DNA from 2 places in the Enterococcus sp. AZ196 genome. Region 1 is predicted to be linked to the other one. Evidence: a T-box and tRNA genes for the amino acid it is inferred to sense, from the RefSeq annotation. Region 1 holds a T-box; the other holds one or more tRNA genes.
The links. The T-box of region 1 lies ahead of leuS (leucine--tRNA ligase). A T-box ahead of a tRNA ligase gene usually reads a tRNA of that ligase, here a tRNA-Leu.
Positions count from the first base shown of each region.

Region 2: it has a tRNA-Leu gene. The T-box ahead of leuS (leucine--tRNA ligase) is inferred to sense a tRNA for this amino acid. The anticodon was not compared.

Region 1 covers NZ_JBIPAM010000001.1:2,945,883-2,953,539, reverse strand. The annotation lists gene leuS (leucine--tRNA ligase) at 1-1,811, opposite strand, end outside; T-box leader at 2,102-2,293, opposite strand; gene IGI67_RS14345 (phosphatase PAP2 family protein) at 2,431-3,090, shown strand; gene IGI67_RS14340 (TIGR01212 family radical SAM protein) at 3,087-4,067, shown strand; gene IGI67_RS14335 (class I SAM-dependent methyltransferase) at 4,042-4,614, shown strand; gene IGI67_RS14330 (alpha/beta hydrolase) at 4,698-5,480, opposite strand; gene IGI67_RS14325 (MDR family MFS transporter) at 5,503-6,981, opposite strand; gene metK (methionine adenosyltransferase) at 7,159-7,657, opposite strand, start outside.
Region 2 covers NZ_JBIPAM010000001.1:827,874-835,530, reverse strand. The annotation lists gene IGI67_RS04045 (glycogen/starch/alpha-glucan phosphorylase) at 1-1,762, shown strand, start outside; gene IGI67_RS04040 (glycoside hydrolase family 13 protein) at 1,743-3,575, shown strand; gene IGI67_RS04035 (hypothetical protein) at 3,678-4,283, shown strand; gene IGI67_RS04030 (hypothetical protein) at 4,345-4,530, shown strand; tRNA gene IGI67_RS04025 (tRNA-Leu) at 4,577-4,660, shown strand; gene IGI67_RS04020 (helix-turn-helix domain-containing protein) at 4,845-5,669, shown strand; gene nagA (N-acetylglucosamine-6-phosphate deacetylase) at 5,748-6,893, shown strand; gene IGI67_RS04010 (nucleotidyltransferase domain-containing protein) at 6,996-7,514, shown strand; gene IGI67_RS04005 (hypothetical protein) at 7,549-7,657, opposite strand, start outside.

The DNA of each region.
Region 1 (7,657 bases):
TCCAATTCTTCACCTGTTTCAATGCTGAACCATTTGCCATCGCGTTTTTCTACCATATTAGTCGGCACTAAAGCGCCTCGGCTATCGCGGAAGCTTTGTCCTAAGATCATCCCTTGATTGTATAACTTTTGGAACGGTTCATTAGTTGGCACCACGCCAATGTCATACAAGAATTTATGCCAGAAACGAACATACAATAAATGCAGCACGGCATGCTCTGCTCCGCCAATATAAAGATCTACCGGCATCCAGCGTTTCAATTTATCGTAATCCGCTAACGCTTCTTTGTTATGTGGATCAATGAAACGCAAGTAATACCACGAGCTTCCAGCCCATTGCGGCATCGTATTGGTTTCACGACGCCCTTTTTTACCAGTGTCTGGATCAACTACATTAACCCAGTCTTCAATGTTTGCTAATGGTGATTCTCCAGTACCGCTTGGTTTAATATCCGTAGTTTTCGGCAGCTCTAACGGCAATTCGTCTTCCGGAACCAAGCCGGTCGTCCCATCTTCCCAGTGAATGACAGGAATTGGTTCACCCCAGTAGCGTTGACGAGAAAACAACCAGTCACGCAATCGATAGCTGATTTCTTTCTTGCCACATTCATGTTCTTCTAGCCAAGCCACCATCTTATCGATTGCGTCTTGTTTATTCAGTCCATCCAGGAACTCGGAATTAATATGTGAACCATCACCAGTAAAGGCTTCTTTGTCCACATCACCGCCTTCAAGTACAGGGATAATCGGTAAACCAAATGTTTTCGCAAACTCATAATCTCGTTCATCATGTGCAGGAACGGCCATGATAGCACCTGTTCCATATGAAGCCAACACATAATCCCCGATCCAGATCGGCATTTTTTTGCCATTCACAGGATTGATCGCGTAAGCACCCGTGAAGACCCCAGTTTTTTCCTTCGCTAAATCGGTACGATTCAGTTCAGATTTTTTCGAGGCTTCTTCAATATAGTCATTGACAGCTGCTTCTTGTTCAGAAGTAGTAATTTTTTGTACCAATTCCAATTCTGGTGCCAAGACTGCATAAGTCGCGCCAAATAAGGTATCAGGACGTGTAGTGAAAACAGTAAATGTTTCATCACTGCCCTCGATCTTGAAGCTGACATTCGCACCGATCGAACGACCGATCCAGTTGCGCTGCATTTCTTTGATGCTTTCAGGCCAATCAACCGTTTCTAAATCATCCAGCAAACGATCTGCATAAGCGGTAATTTTCAGCATCCATTGACGCATCGGCTTGCGGATTACATCGTAGCCGCCCCGTTCACTTTTGCCATCGATCACTTCTTCATTAGAAATAACTGTACCTAATTCAGGTACCCAGTTAACAGGAACTTCCGCTTCATAAGCCAAGCCCTTTTCATACATTTGTTCAAAAATCCACTGAGTCCATTTATAGTACTCAGGATCCGTTGTATTCAATTCACGATTCCAATCATAGCTGAATCCCAGAGAATTGATTTGACGCTTGAAGGTCTCGATATTTTTCTTAGTAAATTCCGCAGGGTCATTCCCTGTATCCAGCGCATACTGCTCCGCAGGTAACCCAAAAGCATCCCAGCCCATTGGATGTAGAACATTGTAACCTTGCGCCCGCTTCATCCGTGAAATCACATCAGTCGCAGTGTATCCTTCTGGGTGTCCAACATGCAACCCTTGTCCAGACGGATAAGGAAACATATCCAATGCATAAAATTTTGGTTTTTCAGGATCATCTTGGGTATTAAACACATTGTGCTTCGCCCAATATTTCTGCCATTTTTTTTCAATCGCTTTGTGCTCGTAACTCATATTGCTCCTCCTAATATATGAACTTATTTTGTTTACGTTAATAATATAGCCGAAGATTCTAAATTGAAACTAAATGCTGACTCGTGATAATAGAAAAATTTCTAATAAATGAAAATTCCAACTACTTCTTGTGCGGTTACTTTGAATAAATCGAAAAAAGGAAGTTGCAGCTAGCTCGGTGTAGGGAAATCAATTTTTTGACTCTCGCTACGCATACGATTCCACTAATCACGCAAAGCGTGAAAGTAGAACTCGCAAAAAAAGTCCTATGAAAGCTCGAAAAAGAGCTCTCATAGGACGTTATCAACGTGGTACCACCTATTTTTATCTGCCAAATGACAGACCTCAAAAGAAATAACGGTCTTTAACCGGATCCTACGATCATGCTCCAAGGTAAGTTCGAATCTTTCGCATACACGCTCACAGCACCGCGCGCTCTCTGAAATGCGTTCGTTCCTACTACTCCTCTTCTGGGCAGTAATATTCAAAGTAGTTCCATCTTAGCAGATTCCAAAATATTATTCAATTGAATTCCCCTTAAGAAATCTCAGAAAAAATTGTCCTATTAAGGAAACATGATATAATATTTCTGTTTAGAAAGGATGAATCAGACAAAGCAATGAAAAATAAACCCATCTACCAATTAATCGGCAGTTTCACCCTGCTGTTTTTTGCGGCCTTGTGCTACATTATCCGTTTTTATCCGGAAACTTTATCCGGCTTCGATCGCGGCATCATCCATGCGATCCATCAACTTCATCCGCAGATGAACAGCTATTTTTTGTGGGTGACAAAATTTGCCAATCCAATCACAATTATCATTTTATCAATCGTGTTTGTCGGTTTGTTTTATTTCAATAAGCAAAAAGTCACAGCTTTATGGCTGGCAATCAGTATGGCACTAATCAGCGGGATCGGCAATCATTCGCTGAAGCTTTTTTTTCATCGGACACGCCCAACGATCTTACCTCATATGGTGAGCGAACACAGTCTTAGCTTTCCAAGCGGCCATGCAACAGCCAGTACCCTATTATATGGTACCTTGATTTTTGTTATGGCTCTGTTCTTTAAGGAAAAAACACCGCGTTTAATCGCTCAGATTGTGGTCGGTTTATTGATTTTTAGTATCGTCGTCAGTCGAATTTATCTAGGGGTTCACTATCCGAGCGATGTTCTTGGTGGCGTACTCTTTAGCAGCAGTTGGCTGCTGTTTACCTACCCTTATTATAAACAAAAAAAATTAGCTTATGATCTCAAAGCAATTAGGAGACAAAAATGACCTTTCAATATAGTGATGATTCAACCAAACGGTATCATTCATGGAATTACGCATTACGCCAGCAGTTTGGCGGAAAAATCTTTAAAGTACCTGTAGATGGCGGCTTTGATTGCCCAAATCGCGATGGTACGGTCGCACATGGCGGTTGTACTTTCTGCAGTGTTTCTGGGTCTGGGGATATGATTGTCGCTCCTAGTGATCCGCTTCCTCAGCAATTTCACAAAGAAATCGATATGATGCACAAAAAATGGCCTAGCGTAGATCAATATATCGTTTATTTCCAAAATTTCACCAATACACATGCACCAGTCGAAGTGATTCGAGAACGATTTGAACAAGTTGTCAACCTTCCGGGTGTCGTTGGCTTATCTGTCGGCACTCGTCCAGATTGTTTGCCGCCAGAAGTCGTAGATTATTTAGCGGAACTCAATCAACGGCTCTATTTATGGGTCGAGCTAGGTTTGCAAACAACTTATGAATCTACGAGTGACAGAATCAACCGCGCCCATGACTACCCAACCTATGTTGACGCTGTTGCCCGTTTACGCAAGCACAATATCAATGTCTGCACCCATTTGATTAATGGACTTCCGGGTGAATCATTAGATATGATGCGGGAAAATGTCCGCCGAACGATTTTAGACTCTGATGTTCAAGGCATCAAACTACATCTGCTGCACCTAATGCGCAATACAAAAATGCTGCGAGATTATGCGGATGGACATTTACAGCTAATGAGCAAGGAGGATTACGTCACAGTCATTTGTGATCAGTTGGAAATGATTCCGCCAGAGATCATCATCCATCGTTTGACTGGTGATGCACCGTGGGATTCATTGATTGGGCCGATGTGGAGTCTGAAAAAATGGGAAGTCTTGAATGCGATTGATCAAGAACTGATCCGCCGCGACTCTTACCAAGGGAAATATTCCTTAAGAAAGGATTTAAAGCATGTTACTAACAGCGTTGCGTTTTAGTCATCAGTTGCTAAAAGAAACAGTTTCTGAAGGAGATCACGTGATTGACGCCACGATGGGAAATGGCAACGATACGCTTTTTTTAGCTGGATTAGTCGGTCCAACGGGGCACGTCTATGCTTTTGATATCCAAGAGCAAGCTGTTCAAAACACTCGAGAAAAACTAGCGGAATATGCCGAGCGTTCAACGCTTTTTCTTGCAGGGCATGAAACAATTGAAGAAAACATCCCTGCTGATCAATCCATCCAAGCAGCGATCTTCAATCTTGGGTACCTGCCGAAAAGCGACAAGCAGATTATCACGCTGCCAGAAACTACCAAACGAGCGATGTCAGCAATTTTGAAGCGCTTGACCGTTGGCGGACGAATGATCGTTGTCATTTATTACGGTCATAAAGGCGGCGAAGCCGAAAAAAATGAAGTGCTGCATTTTTGCCAAAACTTGCCACAAGAAAATTTCAGTGTCTTGAATTATCAATTCATCAATCAAAAAAATAATCCGCCAATTCTGCTTTGTGTAGAAAAAAGACGATCGTATCATTTTTAGTGCAGACAAGATAAAAGAAGATGACTTCAGATTTTCCATTCGGAAATTGAAGCCATCTTTTTTACTTATATCATAGTCGCTGTTTACACTTCATTAAACCATTCCAATACTCGTTTGATCCAAGTATCCCAAAACACCCAATCATGTCTGCCTGGTCCTTCTTCAAAGGTCACATCGAGGTTTTTCTGTTTCATTTTGTGAGCCATATACTGACTAGCAGGATACAACTCATCTTCGGTTCCGCATGCTAAGAAAAACCGAGGTGTCTTTTTTTGTGCTGCTACTAATTTATCCAATAAATACAGCGGATCATTTACGGAGCCTTGAATCTGATCCAACGGTCCAAAAATGCCTTGCCAATACGCCTCATTGCGTACCTGCAATAAGCTTTCTACATCTGCTAACACAACCGCACCGGATAATGACGCTACTGCCGCAAAATTTTCAGGTTTTGCCAACCCCAATTTTAACGCACCATAACCACCCATCGATAAACCTGCTGCAAAAGTTTTTTCTCGTTTGCAAGTAATTTGAGGAAACAGCTCATGAACGATCGTTGGGAGTTCCTCCGAAACAAATGTCCAGTATTTCATATCGTAGGTCGTATCAGTATAAAATCCCAGGTCCGTCGAAGGCATGACTACCGCCATCTGATATTCGGCCACGTAACGTTCGATCGAGGTACGACGCTCCCATACACTATGATTCCCACCCATGCCGTGCAATAAATACAAGACAGGGACATCTTCGGTTATGCCAGCAGTCTCAGTTCCAATTTTTTTGTGTGTAGTTTGAGGCAGGATCACATTCATTGCTACTTCCATTTGTAAAATGTTCGAATAGACATTCACCTGTAAAAAAGCCATTCAGCTAGAACCTCCAGTTCTTTTATTCTTCGTTTAGTTTAACACTTCTCGATTGTTTGCCAACCATAAAGCTGAAAACTAGTGCAAAAATAATCAGCAACAGTCCTGCGAAATACACCCAATGCAAGCTGGAAAAAAGAACTTCTCGTAACTCTGCTCGCAGGCTCGCTTCAATTTGCAGCGCTGTATGGGGATTAATCAATCGATTCATAATATCTAGGTCAGTAATTCCTGCGTTTACTAATTGCTGTCCGTTTGCGATGTTCAAGATGATACCAAACAGTGAGACCATCACTGTCTGTCCTATCGTACGGGACAACGTATTAAATGATGTCGCTACGCCGATTTCTTCTTTGGGCACGCTGGCCTGTGCTTCTACCGTCGTAGTCGTGACGGCTAGACCATAACCAATCCCCAGAACACCCATGATGATGAAGAATACCCAAAAAGGACTCTGCATCGGTAATGCCAACAACGTTCCTCCACCAGCTAAAATAATGGTTAAACCAGCCATAATTATCCATTTTGCTGCATACTTGCGCAATAATTGTCCCGATAAAAAAGAACCATACATCCAGACAATCGACATCGGTGCTAAAACCAAGCCGCCAAGCCCCGCCGGCTTTCCTAACACCCCTTGCATCCACATAGGAATATAAACATCCAATCCCATTAAAAAGCCGCTTATCAAAGCAGCCACAATATTTACACTTGCAAAGGTGCGATTACTGAATAAATTCAAATTGATTACTGGATCCTCTGCACGTTTTTCCGTACGGATAAAAAGACCTAACGAAAGAACGCTCATCACAAATAAACCAATAACGGTTACAGTAATTCCATTGTCGCCTAAAAGCTGGAAACCCAGCAAAAGACTCACCAATGTCAACATAAGGAACATGCTGCCGAAAATATCCATTTTCTTAGCTTGATGTACTTTTTTCTCTTCCACAAAGAAGTATTGCAACAACACAATCAAGCCAAGACCAATCGGTACGTTGATGAAGAATATCCAATGCCAGCCAATCGTATCCACGATCAAGCCGCCAGCAAGAGGACCAAAAACACTAGCCACGCCCCAAGCAGCACTTGTTAAACCTAAAACTTTTGCCCGCTTCTCAATATCATATAAATCCGCAATAATCGTCAATGATACCGGCATAATCGCACCAGCACCAACTCCTTGAATCCCTCGAGCAATGATCAGCGTCAGCATTTCATTAGACATTCCACACAATGCTGAACCAAATACGAATAGTAAAATACCGACGATAAAAATTGGTTTTCTTCCAATTTTATCCGCCAGCTTCCCATAAATCGGTGTAATCATCGCATTTGTTAATAAATAAATTGAAAAGACCCAATTCATTATTTCAATCCCATGCAAACTACCCACGATCGTTGGCATAGCTGTCGTCACAATGGTTCCTTCAATCGCTGACATAAACGTTGCGATAAAAATCCCTGCAGTTACAACCTTTACATTCGTTTTTCTTTTCATTTTTCCCTCCATAACCATTTATCCTCTCATTCACACCCTATTAAGATACTGATGGTGCGACACTCTTCTTAATTGATTTTTTTGCTTAGTTAAAAAGACAAAAAGAGACGGTCCCATCGATCAATGACCAATAGAAACCGCCTCGTGAACTCCATAAATAATTTATGTCTGTACGATCTATGCCAAATTCAAACTTTTTTTCAACGCAGCAACTTTATCTACGTGCTCCCATGGTAGATCCACATCTGTGCGACCAAAATGACCATAGGCAGCTGTATCACTATAAATTGGACGTAATAAATCGAGCATCTCAATAATCCCAGCTGGTCGCAAATCAAAGTTTTCCCGAATTGCGCCAATCAAAGCTTCTTCAGAGACCTTAGCTGTCCCAAAAGTATTCACTGAAATAGAAACTGGCTGTGCTACACCGATCGCATAAGCAAGTTGGACTTCAACTTTTTCTGCTAGGTCGGCAGCTACGATGTTTTTAGCAATATAACGTGCAGCATAAGAAGCTGAACGGTCTACCTTGGTTGCATCCTTACCAGAAAAAGCACCGCCGCCGTGACGTGAATAACCACCGTAAGTATCAACAATGATTTTACGTCCAGTTAGACCAGCATCTCCTTGAGGTCCACCGATTACAAAACGACCAGTTGGATTGATAAAGTATTTT
Region 2 (7,657 bases), 2.1 Mb from region 1:
ACTGTGGTCAGTAGAGATCTCACCAGAGGAAGAAGAGCGTTATCGTAGTATTGAAGATCGACGAGCAGTAGAAGATTTGACTTCAGTACTTTATCCTGATGATTCTAATGAAGCGGGAAGAAAACTACGTCTATCACAAGAATACTTTTTCGTTTCAGCAGGTGTACAGAGTATATTACGCTATTATAAGCAACTCAATAAGCCCATCGATGATATCAATCAATATATCGCAATTCATATCAACGATACGCACCCGTCGATGTGTGTTGCCGAATTCATGCGTCTTCTAGTTGATGAACAGGAATTAGGATGGGAACGGGCTTGGAATTTAACTCAGGAAGTGATGAGTTATACCAACCATACAATCATGGCTGAGGCCTTAGAAAAATGGTCGATTAACATGATGAAGAGTGTCTGTCCTAGAATCTATCAAATTATAGAAGAAATTGATAGGCGTTTTGTCGAGGAGATGACCGGTGTTCATGATTTTGATTTAATTCAAAGAACAAGAATTATTCAGAACAACCAGGTGCATATGGCCCATCTTGCGATTATTGGCTCTCATTCGACAAATGGTGTAGCCAAGTTACATTCGGATCTCTTAAAATCAGTTGTTCTGCACGATTTTTACCTGATTTATCCAGCACGTTTCAATAATAAAACAAATGGTATCGCGATGCGCCGTTGGACACAGTTAGCCAATCCTGCATTGAGTAAAGTACTTGATAAAACCATTGGAAACTCTTGGAGGAAAAAGCCAAGCGATCTACGTTTATTATTGAATTATGAGGAAGACGATCAAGTACTTGATATGTTGGACCAGGCAAAATTAGAGAATAAAGCACGTCTGGCTAACTATATTCAAGAGCATTATGGAATCAAAGTAAATACACATGCTATTTTTGATGTTCAAATCAAACGATTGCATGCCTATAAACGTCAATTATTAAATCTATTGCATATAATCAAATTGTACTTAGATTTAAAAGAAAATCCTGAATTACCAATTGAACCGCGAGTGTTCATTTTTGGAGCAAAGGCTGCGCCAAGTTATCATTACGCAAAATCCATTATCAAAGTGATAAATGAGACTGCACGTTTGATTAATCAAGACACGACGATAAACGATAAACTGAAAGTTGTATTTTTAGAAAATTATAATGTAAGTTTGGCGGAACGGATTATTCCAGCAGCAGATGTTAGTGAACAAATTTCTTTAGCATCAAAAGAAGCTTCAGGGACATCTAATATGAAGTTAATGTTGAATGGAGCGGTGACGATAGCGACTTTGGATGGTGCGAACGTTGAAATTCGAGATGCTGTTGGTGATGAGAATATTGCTATTTTTGGTTTGACTGAGTCTGAAGTTTATCAATATTATGAGAACAAAAATTATTCTTCCGCAGAAATTTATCGAGAGAATGCTGTCATACACAAAGTAGTTAAAACACTAATCGACGGAACTATTCCCAATATTTTTGCGGAAGGTCAAGAGATCTTTGATTCGCTGATCAAATATAATGATGAATTTTTTGTCTTACGTGATTTTGAAGATTACTGTTCAGCACAAGAATCAGTGAATCAAGCTTATCAAGAGAAACGTCGTTGGCTGCAAATAAGCTTACGTAACATTGCTAATGCAGGACGCTTTTCTTCAGACAATACGGTTCAACGCTATGCAGACGATATTTGGCAAATAGAGCCTGTATTTGCCCACGAAGACGATCGAGGTGTAACGCAACATGACTCATATTTACTTTAATCCATGGATAGAACGCTATAAGCAACCATTTGGAGCTGTTCAAGAAGGAACGATGGTCAAAATCTGGCTATCAGTTCCTGAGCAGCAAAAAACAAAAGTCTTTTTGATTGTACGAAAAGAAGGAAGTTCAGTGGGACAGAAAATATTTCCAATGGAACCTGCTTCAGAAGATCGCTTTCATTTTCAAACGATCATGGATCAAGAATGGGGACTATATTTTTATTATTTTAAAGTGGTACACGAATCGGAAGATTACGAAACGATCCAATACTATGGCTTCAATGATCAAGGCGGCGAAGGAAGAATCTACAGTTCGGAACAAGAAGTGGTGCCTTATCAGTTAACCTGCTATCAAAAACCAGAGATCGCTCCTAAATGGTATCGGAATGCTGTTTTTTATCAAATTTTCCCTGATCGATTTGCAAATGGAAATCCTGATCGAACAATCAATCAGCCAAAAAAGAATTCTTTCATTTATGCGACTGAAGAAGATGAACCGTTTTATATTAAAAATCAGAAGAATGAGATTGCTCGCTGGGACTTTTTTGGAGGGAACTTTAAAGGAATTCAAGAGAAAATTCCTTATTTACAAGAACTGGGAATTACTGCTTTATATTTGAATCCGATTTTTGAGGCTACTTCTAATCATCGTTATGATACGAATGACTATTTCAAGGTAGATGGTGTTTTAGGTACTGAAGAAGATTTTCGTAGTTTAATAGCTGCTTTGCATACAGCTGGGATTGCTGTAGTGTTAGATGGAGTGTTTTCTCACGTAGGTAAAGATAGCCGTTATTTTAATATCTCTGGTCTTTACGGCGAAAATACTGGAGCTGCGCGTGATCCGCAAAGTAAATATCACGATTGGTTTACGTTTAATCATTATCCTAATGACTATAAGTCTTGGTGGGGAGTGGCCGATCTACCAGAAGTACGCAAAGAAAACCCTAATTATCAGGAATTCATTTATGGTGATTTGGACAGTGTTTTGTCCAAATGGACCTCGATGGGGGTTGATGGCTGGCGTTTAGATGTTGCTGATGAATTGACAGATGATTTTATCGCTGGTATTCGAAAAAACCTTTTATCCTATCAAGAAAAAATTTTGATTGGCGAGGTATGGGAAGATGCATCAAATAAGATTGCATACGATACACGACGAAAATATGTTTTTGGAGATCACTTACAAGGAGTAATGAACTACCCATTACGTCAACAAATTTTAGATATCTTAAAACGAACACGCTCATTAAAGAATATCTGTGAGGAAATGATTCGATATCAAGAAAACTATCCAGCAGATTTCTATTATAATCAATTAAATAATATTGGGACTCATGACACTGAGCGCATTTTAACTATGCTCAATGGTTCTGTTGAGGCATTGGATCAGGCATGGGGACTAATGTTCATGATGCCTGGGATTCCTTGTGTGTATTATGGAGATGAAGCTGGATTGACGGGTGGTAAAGATCCTGATAATCGAAAATTTTTTCCTTGGCAATCCATTGATCATCGTTTATTTAAAAATTGTCAAAAGTGGATTAACCGGAGAAAAAAACACGATGTGCTAAAGCATGGACATTTTTTCCCTTTTTATTCTCAAAAGCAACAAATTTTCGGAATCATTCGCTATACCGAAGAAGCCTATGTAATCTATGCACTCAATTTATCAGATGAAGAGCAAAATTTAAATGTAGGAGAATTATCAAGCCCGCGTGCTTATCAAGGAGATTATGAAGTACTAGCGCGTATTTTGGATGGTGAAGTATTGGCTCCAAGAGGTAGCTTATTTGTGCATGATGCCGATTAATTCTGATGATTTTCTCTAGTTCTCCTGTTACTTAGGAATTTAAAAGCATTTTTTCAGCATTTATGCTAAACTATGCTATATCAGAACGATAAGGATGATATTATGCAAACTTACAGCAGAAAAAAGAGCCGTTTTCCTGCTTTTGATGATGAAGCAGGGGTTAAATTAGTACAAACCAATCAGCGTGTCTTATTTGATGGACAAGATGACTTAATTACAAGTTATCGTTTGGAAGCAAAAGATATTTTTGAGCGACCAATGCCAAAAGCTAAACGGACACGTCGTGTTAGCTTAGACGAGGAACCACGTAGAGAGCTAGATCATCATAAAGCAAACTTACCAATGTATCAGGGAGAGCGAAAAGAATCAAAAAAGGTAAAACTATTTGAGGAGCGTAAACCCAAAGAGGCGACTACGTCCAAGACAACGTTTAATACGCGAAATGGTCGCAGTGCAACACCTTTCTCACCAAAATTTGTTCCTTCTTCTTTGATTCCAGATGAACCAGCTGATGCTATTTCACCAAAAGAACTAATGCAGCGAATGGAAAAATCGCGGCAATCTTATATTTTGTTTGCGCCTGAAAATGAGCAGAAGCAACCGGCGATCGAAAGAAAAAATTCTCGTCAACGTTTAGATCGCTCATTACGAGGGATTATGCAAGAGGAAAGCTCTAGTATCGAAAATAGTAAATATTTTCATGAGTAAAGCAGAAGGTGCCGACAGGTATCCTTCTGTTGTTTTACGATGATAGGAGAGAAAAAAGAACATGAATCCATTTGAGGAAAAAATTGGCCAATTACGGGCGGGAGATATTGAGAAAATAGAAGTAACACGTGATGAATTTTTCTTGTTTCGAGAGGCGTGGATTAAACAAGAAGACAAAAAGTTTTTTCGTGGTATTGCAGGGTTAAAGGGAAATATCACGTACGTCTATGATACAACGATCGTGTAAACTATTGACTTTTTCATTTTAGCCCGCTATCATGAGAAAAGATTCTGCGGTGATGTTGGAATTGGCAGACAAGCATGACTAAGGATCATGTGAGAGCGATCTCGTGTGGGTTCGAGTCCCATTCGCCGCACTTGGATGTACCGATTATGGTGCATCTTTTTTTTTGAGGAATAAAACAGCAGAAATACGTTTGCATTTTATCTTTCGGCTGAAAACCTTTTGTGTATTTAGATCGCAAGAGTTGCTTGTCAACTAGTCATCAGATAAAATTAACTTATTAAAATGTGAATTCGCATATTTTGGAGGAAGTGGCAATGGAAGCGATTGGTCAAGTCTTAAAAGAGTTCAGAAAAGAACACGGCATGACACAAAAGGATCTTTCTGAAGGGATTTGTTCTCAAAGTGTCTTGAGTCGAATTGAAAATAATGAAGAGATTCCTAATATTATCGTGATTCAGCAATTATGTCATCGGCTGGGGATTACGATTGATCAATTGATGCTGGATTTCTTACCGGAAGAATTGTTCCTGCGTAAGTATTTCAATAAAATGTTTATGTATTTGCGTATCGGAAAGTATCTAGAGATTCGAACGACATTGGATTATCTAGATGAACGACAAATTACTCACTTAGATAAAGATCGCCAGTTAGCCTACTTTTTTAAAGGTGTTTGTGCTTATTTTATCGATGAGGCTCCAGAAAAAGCATTAGAGCAAATTGTTCAGGGGCTTTCAATCTGTGTATCAAAAAAATATACTGGCTATTTTGACAGTAAAATTTTGCTTTTAAGTTTTGCTGGAAAAATGAATTCTGTGCTTGGGCGAGTGAATGAAGCACAAAGCTACTACAACCAAAGTTTTGAACTATTTCAAACGATGATGGCTGATTATTCAGAGCGAAGTGAATTGAGTAATCTTTTTGTAAATTATGGTACTTTTTTGGTTAAGCAAGAGCGTTTGGATTTGGCTGAGAAAGTTGTTGATATGGGATTGAAGTGGAATCGTCAACAATGCAGTTATTATAAATTAAGAGAACTTTTAGAATTAAAAATACGGATGTTAGAAGCTCGAGATGAGCTTCATACAGTGATCAACTATCGAAAAATGCTGCGAGCGATTGAAAAAATAAAAGATTTATAGAATGGTCTACACCATTCTTGACTTATTATGAATTCAGGAGTAACTTTAAAGTACTAAGACAAAAAGGGAGAGCTCACAATGAAAACATTTATTTATGCTGACAAATTCTTTTTAAACTCTGGTGTTAAAGGTGCAGGTTATTTAGATGTCACTGCTGGCATTTTTGGGACATATACGAAAGAAAAACCAGAAGGAGCAGAAATAATCGACCAATCTGGAAAATGGATTGCTCCTGGTTTAGTTGATACTCACATACATGGCTATAAGAATCACGATGTAATGGACAATGATGCTGAAGGAATTAAAGTTATGTCTGAAGGTCTGCTGTCATGTGGTGTTACTAGTTTTCTACCCACAACTTTGACATCTTCAAAAGAACATTTGAAAGATGTTGCTGAAACAATCGGTAAGGTTTATCAAGAGGTTGATGGGGCAAAAATTCAAGGGATTTATTTCGAAGGACCATTCTTTACTGAAGAGCATAAAGGTGCACAAAATCCTAGTTATTTTGGTGATCCAGATTTGGATACTTTCCATGAATGGCAAGAAGCATCAGGTGGTTTAATTAAAAAAATTGCTTTGGCTCCTGAACGTAAAGGGGTAAGAGAATTTGTTAAAACTGTGACTGATGAAGGTGTTGTTGTTTCGCTTGGACATTCTAACGCTACAATAGAAGAAGCCCAAGAGGCGGTGGAAGCTGGTGCAAGCGTCTTTGTACATGCTTATAATGGTATGCGCGGATTTAATCATCGTGAACCTGGCATGGTTGGTGCTTTGTTAACTTTACAGCATGTGTTTTCTGAATTGATTTGCGATGGTCATCATGTACATCCACAGGCTGCTGAAGTATTGATGGAAAAAGCGGGTCATGATCATGTTGCGTTGATTACTGATTGCATGATGGCAGGCGGTATGCCAGAAGGAAATTACAATTTAGGGGAATTTCCAGTAGTTGTGAAGGAAGGAACTGCACGACTTGAATCGGGGAACTTGGCTGGAAGTATTTTAAAACTAAAAGAAGCAATCAAAAATGTTGTTGAATGGGAGATTGCAACGCCAGAGCAAGCAATTATGATGGCATCATATGTACCAGCTGTCAGCTGTAATATTGATGATAAATGTGGTATGATCGCTGAAGGCCGCGCAGCTGATTTTATCGTCTTGGATTCTAATATGGATTTAGTTGCCACGTACCTTGATGGTGTTGAACGTTATCACGCTTAATTATTTTAATAAACTCGGTCTAGTTGGCCGAGTTTTTTGTTTTATACTAGTTTATTATGGTTAAATTTTTTTGAAAAATGTATAAAGGAAAGGAGAAAGTACGTGAAGTCAAATTCTGAACACAACTCGATAACAAGTAAAGACAGTTTTCTTAGGATTATTGATCTATTGAACGAGCTCGATATTCGTTATTGGATAGAAGGAGGCTGGGGTATTGACGTTCTCGTCGGAAAACAAACGAGACCTCATCGAGATATCGATATTGATTTTGATGCTGAAGAGGAGCAGTTGCTGCTTAATAAGTTGATCGAAATGGGCTACAAAATAATTACCGATCAACGGCCAACACGTGCAGAACTGTATCATCCTAATTATGGATACATTGATATCCATCCATTTATCATTAGTGATGCAGGTATAATGCAGCAAGCAAACCCCGAGGGTGGGTATTATGAACTGAATGCGGAGTGGTTTTCCAAAAGAATATTTGAGGGGCGGCAAATACCTTGTGTTTCTGTGGAAGGGCAAAGAATTTTTCATAGCGGCTATGACCTAAGAGCAGTAGACCATGCTGATTTAAAAGCTTTAAAAAGAGCCTTCCCGCAGGAGTTTGAATGCTAGCATGTGACATCTAAAAAATTATCATCGAAAGTAATTAATCACCGCTATTATTTAAATAAGCTTGTACTTCTTGATGACTGAGTTTTCTTACTTCTGTTTTAGAAAACTCTTCAAAGTATACGTGGCGATAGAGAGCGTAATGT